One region of the Streptomyces sp. SID5643 genome, then DNA from elsewhere that is predicted to be linked to it. Evidence: riboswitches for the same ligand, from Rfam matches in the RefSeq annotation. Region 1 holds a riboswitch; the other holds the start of a gene.
What was found. Region 1 has a riboswitch for glycine ahead of gcvT (glycine cleavage system aminomethyltransferase GcvT). Riboswitches for the same ligand answer to the same signal wherever they lie in the genome.

Region 1 (7,042 bases):
GCGTCCTCGAACTCGGCTGCGGCGCCGGCCAGTGGTCCAGGGCGCTCGCCTCCGAGGGCGCCACCGTGGTCGGGCTCGACCTGTCCGAAGCCCAACTCGCCGCCGCGTCCCGCGCGACGGGAGCGGCCCGCTACCCGCTGGTGCAAGGCGCCGCCGAACAACTCCCCTTCGCCGCCGACAGCTTCGACCTGGAACACGCAACGGCCACAACGAGACCGACCCACCCGACTGGGCACACCGCTGGCCGGCGGAACTGCTCCGGGTGACCCACAAACCGTGAGTTCCGCCGCGCCGGGACGTGAAGGCCCCCTGTCGCCGGACAGGCCGGGCCCTAGCACTCGATGATGTTCACCGCCAGCCCGCCCCGGGCCGTCTCCTTGTACTTCACCGACATGTCCGCGCCGGTGTCCTTCATCGTCTTGATGACCTTGTCCAGGGACACCTTGTGGGAGCCGTCGCCGCGCATCGCCATGCGGGCGGCCGTGACGGCCTTGACCGCGGCCATGCCGTTGCGTTCGATGCAGGGGATCTGGACCAGGCCGCCGACCGGGTCGCAGGTGAGCCCGAGGTTGTGCTCCATGCCGATCTCGGCGGCGTTCTCGACCTGCTCGGGCGAGCCGCCGAGGACCTCGGCCAGGGCGCCCGCGGCCATGGAGCAGGCGGAGCCGACCTCGCCCTGGCAGCCGACCTCGGCGCCGGAGATGGAGGCGTTCTCCTTGAAGAGCATGCCGATCGCGCCCGCGGCGAGCAGGAAGCGGACCACGCCCTCCTCGTCGGCGCCCGGCACGAAGTTCATGTAGTAGTGCAGGACCGCCGGGATGATCCCGGCGGCGCCGTTGGTGGGGGCGGTGACGACCCGGCCGCCGGCGGCGTTCTCCTCGTTGACCGCCATGGCGTAGAGGGTGATCCACTCCATGGAGAGGGCCAGCGGGTCGCCCTCGGAGCGCAGCTTGCGCGCGGTGTTCGCGGCCCGGCGGCGCACCTTGAGACCGCCGGGCAGGATGCCCTCCTGGGACAGTCCGCGCGCCACGCAGTCCCGCATGACCTGCCAGATCTCCAGCAGTCCCGCGCGGATCTCCTCCTCGGTGCGCCAGGCCCGCTCGTTCTCCAGCATCAGCGCGGAGATGGACAGGCCCGTCTCCTCGGTCAGGCGCAGCAGCTCGTCACCCGTGCGGAAGGGGTACTTCAGCACGGTGTCGTCGAGCTTGATGCGGTCCGCCCCGACCGCGTCCTCGTCGACGACGAAACCGCCGCCGACCGAGTAGTACGTCTTCGTCAGCAGCTCCGCGCCCGAGGCGTCGTACGCCCACAGCGTCATGCCGTTCGCGTGGTACGGCAGGGCCTTGCGGCGGTGCAGGACCATGTCGTCGTCGAAGGAGAACGCGATCTCGTGCTCGCCGAGCAGGTTCAGCCGCCCGCCGGTCCTGATCGCCTCCACCCGCTCGTCCGCGCTCGCCACGTCGACCGTGCGGGGCGAGTCGCCCTCCAGGCCGAGCAGCACCGCCTTGGGCGTGCCGTGGCCGTGTCCGGTCGCGCCGAGCGAGCCGTACAGCTCCGAGCGGACCGAGGCGACGGACCCCAGAAGCCCCTCGTTGCGCAGCCGCCGGACGAACAGGCCGGCCGCCCGCATGGGGCCGACGGTGTGGGAGCTGGACGGGCCGATGCCGATCGAGAACAGGTCGAAGACCGAGATGGCCACGGGGAACTCCTGACTACGGGGTGGTGCAGAGGGGGTGGGTGCCGCGACCGCTTGTGGCGGGCGCGGCACCCGAAAGGTTTCTTCGTTACTTGTTCAGACCCGGGTACAGCGGGTGCTTGTCGGCCAGGGCCTTCACCCGGGCCTTGAGGGCCTGCGCGTCGTAGGCGGGCTTCAGCGCTTCGGCGATGACGTCCGCGACCTCCGCGAAGTCCTCGGTGCCGAAGCCCCGGGTCGCCAGGGCCGGTGTGCCGATCCGCAGACCGGACGTCACCATCGGCGGACGCGGGTCGTTCGGGATCGCGTTCCGGTTGACGGTGATGCCCACCTCGTGGAGGCGGTCCTCGGCCTGCTGGCCGTCCAGTTCCGAATGGCGCAGGTCGACCAGGACCAGGTGCACGTCCGTGCCGCCGGACAGGACGTCCACGCCCACCGCCCGGACGTCGTCCTTCACCAGGCGCTCGGCCAGGATGCGGGCACCGTCCAGCGTACGGCGCTGGCGCTCCTTGAAGTCCTCCGAGGCGGCGACCTTGAAGGCGACGGCCTTGGCGGCGATCACGTGCTCCAGCGGGCCGCCCTGCTGACCGGGGAAGACGGCGGAGTTGATCTTCTTGGCCAGTTCGGCCGTGGAGAGGATCACACCGCCGCGGGGGCCGCCCAGGGTCTTGTGGGTGGTGGTGGTGACCACGTGGGCGTGCGGCACCGGGTTGGGGTGCAGCCCGGCCGCGACAAGACCGGCGAAGTGGGCCATGTCCACCATGAGGTACGCGCCGACCTCGTCGGCGATCCGGCGGAACTCCGCGAAGTCCAGCTGCCGCGGGTACGCCGACCAGCCGGCGACGATCAGCTTCGGCCGGGACTCCTTCGCCAGCCGCTCCACCTCGGCCATGTCGACCCGGCCGTCGTCGCCCACGTGGTAGGCGACGACGTCGTAGAGCTTGCCGGAGAAGTTGATCTTCATGCCGTGGGTCAGGTGCCCGCCGTGCGCGAGGTTCAGACCCATGATGGTGTCGCCCGGCTTGAGCAGCGCGAACATCGCGGCCGCGTTGGCCTGGGCGCCCGAGTGCGGCTGGACGTTGGCGTGCTCGGCGCCGAACAGCTCCTTGATGCGGTCGATCGCGATCTGCTCGACCACGTCGACGTGCTCGCAGCCGCCGTAGTAGCGGCGGCCCGGGTAGCCCTCGGCGTACTTGTTGGTGAGGACCGAGCCCTGCGCCTCCATGACCGCGACCGGAGCGAAGTTCTCCGAGGCGATCATCTCCAGCGTGGACTGCTGGCGGTGCAGCTCGGCGTCGACCGCCGCGGCGACCGCCGGGTCGAGCTCGTGCAGGGGTGTGTTCAGGACGGACATACGACTCCCTCAGCCCGCGGAGAACGCGGTGTACTCGTCGGCGGAGAGCAGGTCGGCCGGCTCGTCCGTGATCCGCACCTTGAACAGCCAGCCGCCCTCGAAGGGGGCCGAGTTCACCAGGGACGGGTCGTTCACGACGTCCTCGTTGACCTCGATGACCTCACCGGAGACCGGGGAGTACAGGTCGGACACCGACTTGGTCGACTCCAGCTCGCCGCAGGTCTCACCGGCGGACACCGCGTCACCGACCTCGGGAAGCTGGACGAACACCACATCGCCGAGCGCGTTGGCCGCGTGCTCCGTGATGCCGACCGTCGACACGCCGCCCTCGGCGGCCGACAGCCACTCGTGCTCCTTGCTGTAGCGCAGCTCTTTGGGGTTGCTCATGGCCTGGATTCTCCTGTACGCGCGGGAGTGCTGTGGAAGGGGGGACTGCTGGTGAGCTGGGACGACGGGCTCGGGGGCGCTGTCGCGGCCCTTCGGCCAGTGTCTACTTCTGACGCTGGTAGAACGGCAGCGCCACGACCTCGTACGGCTCGTGACTGCCCCGGATGTCCACACCGACACCGGCCGTGCCCGGCGTGGAGTACACGGCGTCGACGTAGGCCATCGCGATCGGCTTGCCCAGTGTGGGGGAGGGGGCCCCGGAGGTGACCTCGCCGATCACCTTGCCCTCGGCGACGACGGCGTACCCGGCGCGGGGGACCCGGCGGCCCTCGGCGATCAGGCCGACCAGGACGCGCGGCGGCTCGTGGTTCGCGTTCTCCGCGGCCTCACGCAGGGCCGCGCGGCCCACGAAGTCGCCCTCCTTCTCAAACTTCACCACCCGTCCGAGGCCGGCGTCGAAGGGCGTGAGGGAGGTCGACAGCTCGTGCCCGTACAGCGGCATGCCCGCCTCCAGGCGCAGCGTGTCGCGGCAGGAGAGACCGCAGGGCACGAGGCCGACGCCCTCGCCGGCCTTGGTCAGGGCTTGCCACAGCTCGACCGCGTGCTCGGGCTTCACGAACAGCTCGAAGCCGTCCTCGCCGGTGTAACCGGTCCGGGCGATCAGGGCCGGCACGCCCGCGACCGTGCCGGGCAGCCCGGCGTAGTACTTCAGGCCGTCGAGGTCGGCGTCGGTCAGGGACGCCAGGATCCCGGACGACTCCGGACCCTGGACGGCGATCAGCGCGTAGGCGTCCCGGTCGTCACGCACCTCGGCGTCGAAGCCGGCGGCGCGCTCGGTCAGCGCGTCCAGGACGACCTGGGCGTTGGAGGCGTTGGCGACCACCATGTACTCGGTCTCGCCCAGGCGGTAGACGATCAGGTCGTCCAGGATGCCGCCGTCGGCCCGGCAGATCATGGTGTAGCGGGCGCGGCCCGGCTTCACGCCGCCGATGTTGCCCACCAGGGCGAAGTCCAGCAGGGCGGAGGCCTGCGGGCCGGTGACGGTGATCTCACCCATGTGGGAGAGGTCGAAGAGGCCGGCCTTTGTGCGTACGGCGATGTGCTCGTCGCGCTCGGAGCCGTAGCGCAGGGGCATGTCCCAGCCGGCGAAGTCGGTCATCGTCGCGCCGAGCGAACGATGCAGGGCATCGAGCGCGGTGTGACGGAGTTCTCCTGTACTGCTCACGGTCGGTCGTCTCCCAGATGCATGACACGGGCGAGGTCGGTCCTCCCCATCTGTCATCGGAACCTGAGAGGTTCGCCATGACCACACGGGACACGGCTTGCACCTTGGGTGGAGCCACCGGTGGCCGGTGACTCGCTTTTCAGATGTGCCTCGCCCGCGCGGTAACGGGGCCTGAGAGATTCAAGGGAGGGACTTGCTCCTTCGGCGCCCCAGCTCTTGCGGCTGCTGGGGACTCTCCCGCGCGGATTCAAACGGCCGGTATGCAGTTGGCGCGCACATCATTGCACGCATCCTTCCGGCGCGGCAGGGGGACCTTTCCCAGGGAGTGCACGAGTCCCGCCCGCCGGACACCGCGACCTGTAGCAGCCCTGTTGCAGGACGAGAACGTAAATGAGAGGCCTGCGGCATTACCTTCTCTTTACACTCGGCGGGGATGGGACTCCGTACCTGGCCCCAGGGGAGGACGATCACGGTGAACAGGACCACCGCGTACGCGACGACGGGCATCGCGCTGCCCGAGCAGCCGGCCGTTCCGGCCCGGGCGGTCCGCGCCCCGGCGCCGGCACCGGTCGTCCGTGATCTGCGCGACCGCGCCGGCCGCGGCCCGCACGCGCTGCTGTTCGGCCCCCGCGACCTGGTCGTGGTCACGGGCCTGCCCGGCAGCGGCAAGTCCACGCTGATGCGGCGCACCGTGCCGGGCCGGCGCGTCGACTCCCAGGACACCCGTGACCGCTGGGCCCGCCGCATGCCGCGGGCCCTGCCGTACGCGCTCTACCGCCCGTTCGTCCGCCTCTCCCACTACGCCGGGCTGCGCCGCGCCCTGCGCACCGGCGAGGGCGTCGTCGTGCACGACTGCGGCACCCAGGCCTGGGTCCGCCGCTGGCTCGCCCGTGAGGCCCGCCGCCGGGGCGGCACGCTCCACCTGCTCCTCCTCGACGTCACCCCCGAGCAGGCCTTGGCCGGCCAGCGCGACCGGGGCCGCGGCGTCTCGCGCTACGCGTTCCTGCGCCACCGCGCCGCCAGCACCCGCCTCCTGCGCGCGGTGGAACGCGGCGACCTCCCCTCCGGCTGCGGTTCGGCCGTCCTCGCCGACCGCGACGCGGCGAACGCGCTCCGGAGAATCGGCTTCACGGGCTGAGGGACGGCGCGGGGGCACGGAGGTGACGGTGCGACAGGCCACGGCTGTCCACCGCGGGGCTGCGACTTGCCCGGCTGCGGGGGCCGCCGGTTGCGAGACCCCGGTACGCCGGCCACGTGACGCCTGCCGCTGGACCGGGCCTCGGCCGATGGACGCCGGAGAGCGGCACGTGCCAGCGGCTGTCGGTGACCTGGCGTCTGCCGCTGGACCGGGACGTCAGCCCCCAGTTGCCGGGGCGTTGGCCACCGACCGTCGAACGCCTGACGCCTGACGTCGGCCCGGGGTGCCGGACGCCGGCCCGGGGTGCCGGACGCCGGCCCGGGGCGCCTGACGCCGGCCCGGAGCGCCGGACGCCGGAGAGCGGCACGTGCCAGCGGCTGTCGGTGACCTGGCGTCTGCCGCTGGACCGGGACGTCAGCCCCCAGTTGCCGGGGCGTTGGCCACCGACCATCGAACGCCTGACGCCTGACGCCTGACGTCGGCCCGGGGCGCCTGACGCCGGCCCGGGGTGCCGGACGCCGGCCCGGAGCGCCGGACGACGGAGCGCGGCGCCTGCCATCGGCTGTCGCTGAACCGGGGCCTGCTGGTGGAGCGGGGCGCCGGGTTGCCGGGCACCGTGGTGTCGGCCACCCGCGCCGGCCGTCGGCCCGGCGCACCGCCACCGGTCACCGAACCGCGGGCGGGGTTTCCGGACTCAGAGCTTCCCCCTACGGTCGTGCACTCCGTCGCGGCGCTGTCCCGGTCCGGACCCGGACAGGAGCGCGCGGCCGGGGTGACGGCCCGGCTCCGCATCCGCCCGCACTCCCCACCCCCTCATCCCGTCCCGTCCCATCTCATCCCGTCCCCTCCTCCACAGCCCTGCCTCCCCGCCTCCCGCAGCCGTTAGCCTTTGAGCCACAGCAGTGGTTCCAGGCAGGCGGTAGGCAGATGGACATCCCGGCGGGCTTCTCCGCGGACTTCCCGGCGCAGACGCAGACCCACCCGCACGGCGGTTGGCCCGGCAACGAGCTGGAGGAGGTGCTCTCGGCCTCCCTCGGCGCCGGCCCGGCGGCCGGCGGGCGGATCGTCGAGGTGCTCGGCCGGAGCTTCGTGTGGATTCCGCTGCCCAGCGGCGGCGGCCCGCACAGCGGCCCCCTCGACCTGCCCGGCATCGAGATCGACGGCCAGGCCTTCGTGCCGGTGTTCAGCTCCGAGGAGCAGTTCCGCCAGGTCGTCGGCTCCCACATGTCGTACACCATCGCGCCC
Region 2 (7,042 bases), on a different contig from region 1:
ATGCAGCGGGATCACTACCTGCCCCTGAAGGTGATCCGGGAGCACTTGGCGGCCATGGAGCGCGGTGAGGCCGCCCCGCTGCCCGTCGTGGGCCGTCAGCGGGACGGGGAATCGGCTCCCGAGCCGCCCGAGGGGCCCACAGCGGCCAGAATCGGGCGTGAAGAGCTGCTCGCCGCCGCGGGTGTCGACGAGCACGAACTCAAGGAGTGGGAGTCCTACGGTCTTCTCACCCCCCTGGAGGACGGGGCCTATGACGCGGAGGCGCTCACCGTCGCCCTGCTGGTCATCGAGCTCGGGCGGTTCGGGATCGAGCCGCGGCACCTGCGGGCCATGAAGGCCGCCGCCGACCGAGAGGCCGGGCTTGTGGACCAGGTGGTGGCCCCGTTGAGGCGGCACCGCAACCCGCAGACCAGAGCTCATGCCGAGGCCCGCACCAAGGAGCTGGCGGGGCTGACGGTGAAGCTGCACGCCGCGCTGGTGCGGACCGCGCTCGGCGTGCGGCTGCCCTGAGGAGGGCGCGCGCGGGGTCCGGATCAGGCGCCCGATACCGGCCCGACTACCCAAACGTCCCGGGCACGGCCTAGGGTTGCTGTGTGAACGAGCTCGATGTCGTAGGTGTCCGGGTCGAAATGCCCTCCAACCAACCGATCGTGCTGCTGCGTGAAGTGGGAGGCGACCGTTACCTCCCCATCTGGATCGGGCCGGGGGAGGCGACGGCGATCGCCTTCGCCCAGCAGGGCATGGCTCCCGCGCGGCCGCTGACTCACGACCTGTTCAAGGACGTGCTGGAAGCCGTCGGCCAGGAGCTCACGGAAGTGCGCATCACGGACCTGCGTGAGGGCGTCTTCTACGCGGAGCTGGTCTTCGCCAGCGGCGTCGAGGTGAGCGCCCGCCCGTCCGACGCCATAGCGCTCGCGCTGCGCACCGGAACGCCGATCTACGGCAGTGACACGGTGCTCGACGACGCCGGCATCGCGATTCCGGACGAGCAGGAGGACGAGGTGGAGAAGTTCCGCGAGTTCCTCGACCAGATCTCTCCGGAGGACTTCGGCAGCAGCAGCCAGTGAGTGCCCCGGACGGGGCAGCGGCCTGAGAAGGCGTGTGGGCGGCCCGGCGGACGACGTGGTCCGTGGTGGGGTCGCCCGCCGTATGTCGGAAGGGTGAAAAGGCCTGCATGTGCCGGTGGCGCGTGTGAGCGTCACACGGCTCGCGCCGGACACATTCGGCTAGCCTTTCCCCGCGGTGGGGCACGGGAAACCACTCTCAGGGTGATTATCACTCGGCGTGGCGAGTGTGGCGATCGTTGACGCACCCCTGGTGACTGCCTACCGTCGAGAAGGCAGGTCAAGGACGGAGGTCGGCGTGAGAAGCAGCGGCGACGGTACGGCTGGGGGCGGCCCCGAGCGCAGTCTCAGGGCGAGCGGTCCGTACCCTCCCCCCGGCTCACGGCCCCTCCCGGGTGGGGGATGCCCTCAGCCCGGAGGCACGGCCGAGCACGCTCCGCAGCGACCGGCAGCGGTGCCGAGCAGCGGAGGGACGACGTCCATGGCGTCCGAGCAGATCGGCTATCGCGGCCCCACGGCCTGCGCGGCCGCCGGTATCACCTACCGGCAGTTGGACTACTGGGCCCGCACGGGGCTCGTCGAGCCGAGCGTGCGCCCCGCCTACGGGTCCGGGACACAGCGGCTCTACAGCTTCCGGGACGTGGTCGTCCTGAAGATCGTGAAGCGGTTCCTCGACACCGGGGTGTCGCTCCAGAACATCCGTACGGCCGTCCACCACCTCAGGGAACGCGGTTTCAGCGACCTGGAGCGCATGACGCTGATGAGCGACGGCGCGACGGTCTACGAGTGCACCTCGCCCGACGAGGTCCATGCCCTGCTCCAGGGCGGCCAGGGTGTGTTCGGGATCGCTGTGGGCGTGGTGTGGCGGGATGTCGAGAGCGCGCTGTCGCAGCTGCACGGCGAGCGGATCGACACCGGCGAGACCCTGGTCGGCCGCAACCCCGCGGACGAGCTCGCACGTCGGCGTAACCGAGCCGTCTGAGGCGTCCCGGCAGCGCAGGACCGCACGCGGCCGCAGGAGGCGGGACGTTTCCGCATCGGAGCGCAAGCGGTTTCCCGTGGGACGTTCAGGGCGGTCGCGCGGGGCGTTGTCAGTGGCGTAGGGCAGCATCGGAGTTGTGAGAACCGCGCCCACGATCCTGCATCTCGACATGGATGCCTTCTTCGCCTCGGTGGAGCAGGCGTCCAAGCCGAGTCTGCGCGGGAAGGCCGTGGTCGTCGGCGGGCTGGGGCCGCGGGGCGTGGTGGCGACCGCGTCGTACGAGGCGCGGGTCTTCGGGGTGCATTCGGCGATGCCCATGGGGCAGGCCCGGCGGCTCGCGCCGAACGCCGCCTATCTCGTGCCGCGCTTCACCTTCTACCGGTCGATCAGCGAGCGGGTGATGGAGCTGCTGCGGGCGCTGTCGCCGCTGGTGGAGCCGCTGAGCCTGGACGAGGCGTTCGTGGACCTGGAGGCCGGGGGAGTGGCCTGGGACGAGCGGTCGGCGCGGCTGGCCGGGGTGAAGCTGCGAGCGGACATCCGGGCCGTCACGGGGCTCACCGGGTCGGTGGGTCTCGCCGCCTCCAAGATGCTCGCGAAGATCGCCTCGGAGGAGGCCAAGCCCGACGGGCTGGTGGTGATCGAGCCGGGGACGGAGCGGGCCATGCTCGGGCCGATGTCGGTGCGGACGCTGCCGGGGGTCGGGCCGGCCACGGGTGACCATCTGAGGCGGGCCGGCATCACCACCGTCGAGGAGATCGTCGAGGCCGGCGAGGACGAACTGGTCCGGCTGCTGGGGAGGGCGCACGGGCACGGTCTGTACGCCATGGCGCTGGCCCGGGACGACCGGCCCGTCGTGGCGGAGCGCGAGGCGAAGTCGGTGTCGGTCGAGGACACCTATGACGTCGACATCCACGACCGGACGCGGGTCGGGCTGGAGGTGCAGCGGCTCGCCGAGCGGTGCGTGCGGCGGCTGCGCGGGGCAGGACTGTCCGGGCGGACGATCGTACTGAAGGTGCGGCGGTACGACTTCTCCACGCTCACCCGCTCCGAGACGCTGCGCGGGCCCACGGACGACCCCGTGGTGATCCGCGAGGCGGCGGGCAGACTGCTGGACTCGGTCGACACGACGGGCGGTGTACGGCTCCTCGGGGTGGGCGTCAGCGGGCTCGCCGACTACACCCAGGAGGATCTGTTCGCGCAGGCGGCGGGGGAGCGGGCGGTCGCGGAGGGCCCGGTCGAGGAGCACACCGTGACGCCGCCCGAGGAGCAGCCGTCGCCGGCCGAGCGGCGATGGCCCGCAGGGCACGACGTGCGGCACACCCGGTTCGGGCACGGATGGGTGCAGGGCAGCGGTCTGGGGCGGGTCACCGTGCGCTTCGAGACGCCCTCCTCGGAGCCCGGGCGCGTGCGGACCTTCCGGGTCGACGACCCGGATCTGGAGGCGGCGGATCCGCTGCCGCTGGTGTTACGAGGACCCGAGGGGGGAGACGAAGTGCCCGGGGCGGGATCTCAGGCTGTCTCGTCGGTGCCCGCCAGCTTGCCGAAGTCGTGGTCCGGGAGCGGGGGCGGGGCGGCGACGTCGAGACCGTAGTGGTGGTAGAGCTGCAGCTCCTGCTCCGGGGAGAGGTGGCGGCCCACGCCGAAGTCGGGGGCGTCCTTGATCAGGGCGCGTTCGAAGGGGACGTGGAGGGCGCCCTCGATCAGCTCGCTGGGCTCCAGGGGGACGAAGGCGTCCCTGCTGAACAGGCCGGTCCGTATGGCCGCCCACTCCGGCTCGCCGGTGGCGTCGTCGAGGTAGACCTCGTCGATGGTGCCGATCCTGGTCCCGTTGCGGTCGAACGCCTTGCGGCCGATCAGGTTGCGCGGATCGATGTCGGTTCGCACGGGCCCTCCACATGGTCGCACCTCATCCGTAAACACTACAAAACGGTACAAGTAGGGATGCGGCCACTCGAAGGTTCGTGCGTTGACCTCGCTGGTACGCTGGCAGCGGCTGTTGACCCCGTGCGGGAGAGTCCTCCAGACACCATCGGAGGCGCCGAAGGAGCAAATCCTCCCCGGAATCTCTCAGGCTCACGTACCGCACGGACGAGGTCACTCTGGAAAGCAGGGCGGGTGTCGACGGCTCCCGCTCTCACCGACGGTGAAAGCCGGAGGCCCTTGGGGCGATCCGGTGAAGCTCTCAGGTTGAGATGACAGAGGGGGAGGCCGTCCGGGTACCCGTGCCGTGGTGCCCCTCGCAGGTCGTGTCGACCAGGAGGCCTCCGTAATGACCGCCCACCGCATTCCGCTCTCCGAGCTCGAAGAGGCAGTCCCCTTCGAGCAGCGCCACATCGGCCCCGACCACGAGGCCTGCGCCAAGATGCTCGCGCACGTCGGCTACGGCTCGCTGGACGAGCTGACCGCCGCCGCGGTCCCGGCCGTGATCAAGAGCGCCGAGGCACTGGACCTGCCGGGCGCCCGCAGTGAGGCCGAGGTGATCGCGGAGCTGCGCACCCTCGCCGACCGCAACGAGGTCCTCGGCTCCATGATCGGTCTCGGCTACTACGGCACGTTCACGCCGCCCGTCATCATGCGCAACGTCATGGAGAACCCGTCCTGGTACACGGCCTACACGCCGTATCAGCCGGAGATCTCGCAGGGCCGGCTGGAGGCGCTGCTCAACTTCCAGACGATGGTCGCCGAGCTGACCGGACTGCCGACCTCCGGCGCCTCCCTGCTCGACGAGGGCACCGCGGCCGCCGAGGCCATGGCGCTGTCGCGGCGGCTGGGCAAGAACAAGAAGGGCCTGTTCCTGGTCGACGCGGACACGCTGCCGCAGACCATCGCCGTGATCCAGACCCGCGCCGAACCGACCGGCGTCGAGGTCGTCGTCGCAGACCTGAGCGACGGCATCCCCGCCGAGATCGCCGAGCGCGAGATCAACGGCGTGCTGCTCCAGTACCCGGGCGCCTCCGGTGCCGTGCGGGACATCAAGCCGGTCATCGACCGGGCGCACGAGCTCGGGGCACTCGTCACCGTCGCCGCCGACCTGCTGGCGCTGACGCTGCTGAAGTCGCCCGGCGAGCTCGGCGCGGACATCGCCGTCGGGACGACCCAGCGCTTCGGCGTGCCCATGGGCTTCGGCGGACCGCACGCCGGCTACATGGCGGTCCAGGACAAGATGGCGCGCAGCCTGCCCGGGCGGCTCGTCGGCGTGTCCGTGGACGCCGACGGCAACAAGGCCTACCGGCTGGCGCTGCAGACGCGTGAGCAGCACATCCGCCGTGAGAAGGCCACCAGCAACATCTGCACCGCGCAGGTGCTGCTCGCCGTCATGGCCGGCATGTACGCCGTCTACCACGGCCCGGAGGGCCTGAAGGGCATCGCGCGGCGCACCCACCGGTACGCCACCGTCCTCGCCGCCGGGCTCGCGAACGGCGGGGTCGAGATCGTGCACGGCTCCTACTTCGACACCCTGACGGTGCGCGCCGAGGGCCGGGCCGCCGACGTCGTGGCCGCCGCCCGTGACAACGGGGTCAACCTGCGCCTCGTCGACGCCGACCACGTCTCCATCGCCTGCGACGAGACCACGACGCGGGCGCAGCTGCGTGCCGTATGGGCCGCCTTCGGGGTCGAGGGCGTCGTGGAAGCGCTGGACGCGGCCGCCGAGGACGGGCTTCCGGGCGCGCTGCTGCGCACCGACGACTACCTGACGCACCCCGTCTTCCACCAGCACCGCTCCGAGACCGCCATGCTGCGCTACCTGCGCAAGCTGGCCGACCGCGACTACGCGCTCGACCGGGGCATGATCCCGCTGGGCTCCTGCACCATGAAGCTCAACGCGACCACCGAGATGGAGCCGGTCACCTGGCCCGAGTTCGGGCACATGCACCCCTTCGCGCCCGCCGAGCAGGCCGGGGGCTACCTCACGCTCATCCACGAGCTGGAGGACCGGCTCGCCGAGGTCACCGGCTACGACAAGGTGTCCCTCCAGCCGAACGCCGGGTCGCAGGGTGAACTGGCCGGTCTGCTCGCCGTCCGCGGGTACCACCGGGCCAACGGGGACGAGCAGCGCATCGTCTGCCTGATCCCGTCGTCCGCGCACGGCACCAACGCCGCCAGCGCGGTGATGGCGGGCATGAAGGTGGTCGTGGTGAAGACCGCCGAGGACGGCGAGATCGACGTCGAGGACCTGCGGGCCAAGATCGAGCAGTACCGCGACGAGCTGGCCGTGCTGATGATCACCTACCCGTCCACGCACGGTGTGTTCGAGGAGCACGTCGCCGACATCTGCGCCCAGGTGCACGAGGCGGGCGGCCAGGTCTACGTCGACGGGGCCAACCTCAACGCGCTCGTCGGGCTCGCCAAGCCGGGGCACTTCGGCGGCGACGTCTCGCACCTGAATCTGCACAAGACCTTCTGCATCCCGCACGGCGGCGGCGGTCCCGGCGTCGGCCCGGTCGCGGTGCGCGAGCACCTCGCGCCCTACCTGCCCAACCACCCGCTCCAGCCCGAGGCAGGCCCGCAGACGGGCGTCGGTCCCATCTCGGCGGCGCCCTGGGGCTCGGCCGGCATCCTGCCCATCTCGTGGGCGTACGTCCGGCTCATGGGTGGCGAGGGGCTGAAGCGGGCCACGCAGGTGGCCGTGCTCAGCGCCAACTACATCGCCAAGCGCCTGGAGCCGCACTACCCGGTGCTCTACACCGGTCCCGGCGGGCTCGTCGCCCACGAGTGCATCATCGACCTGCGGCCGCTGACCAAGGCGACCGGTGTGAGCGTCGACGACGTCGCCAAGCGGCTGATCGACTACGGCTTCCATGCGCCGACCATGTCGTTCCCGGTGGCCGGGACGCTGATGATCGAGCCGACCGAGTCGGAGGACCTGGCCGAGCTCGACCGGTTCTGCGACGCGATGATCGCCATTCGCGCGGAGATCGAGAAGGTCGGCTCGGGCCAGTGGCCCGCGGAGGACAACCCGCTGCGCGGCGCCCCGCACACCGCCGGCGCGCTCGCC

Region 2: it holds a riboswitch for glycine, as region 1 does, so the genes downstream of both, gcvP (aminomethyl-transferring glycine dehydrogenase) here and gcvT (glycine cleavage system aminomethyltransferase GcvT) in region 1, are expected to answer to the same signal.

Annotation. Positions count from the first base shown of each region.
Region 1 covers NZ_WWIC01000124.1:36,828-43,869, reverse strand. Annotated here, with positions in the region: gene GTY56_RS15750 (class I SAM-dependent methyltransferase) at 1-266, shown strand, start outside; gene GTY56_RS15745 (L-serine ammonia-lyase) at 332-1,699, opposite strand; gene glyA (serine hydroxymethyltransferase) at 1,785-3,047, opposite strand; gene gcvH (glycine cleavage system protein GcvH) at 3,057-3,434, opposite strand; gene gcvT (glycine cleavage system aminomethyltransferase GcvT) at 3,538-4,659, opposite strand; glycine riboswitch at 4,700-4,808, opposite strand; glycine riboswitch at 4,809-4,909, opposite strand; gene GTY56_RS15725 (AAA family ATPase) at 5,132-5,797, shown strand; gene GTY56_RS15720 (enhanced serine sensitivity protein SseB) at 6,725-7,042, shown strand, end outside.
Region 2 covers NZ_WWIC01000030.1:33,166-40,207, reverse strand. Annotated here, with positions in the region: gene ftsR (transcriptional regulator FtsR) at 1-510, shown strand, start outside; gene GTY56_RS03290 (bifunctional nuclease family protein) at 594-1,067, shown strand; gene GTY56_RS03285 (MerR family transcriptional regulator) at 1,363-2,046, shown strand; gene GTY56_RS03280 (DNA polymerase IV) at 2,183-3,637, shown strand; gene GTY56_RS03275 (PRC-barrel domain-containing protein) at 3,556-3,930, opposite strand; glycine riboswitch at 4,044-4,139, shown strand; gene gcvP (aminomethyl-transferring glycine dehydrogenase) at 4,316-7,042, shown strand, end outside.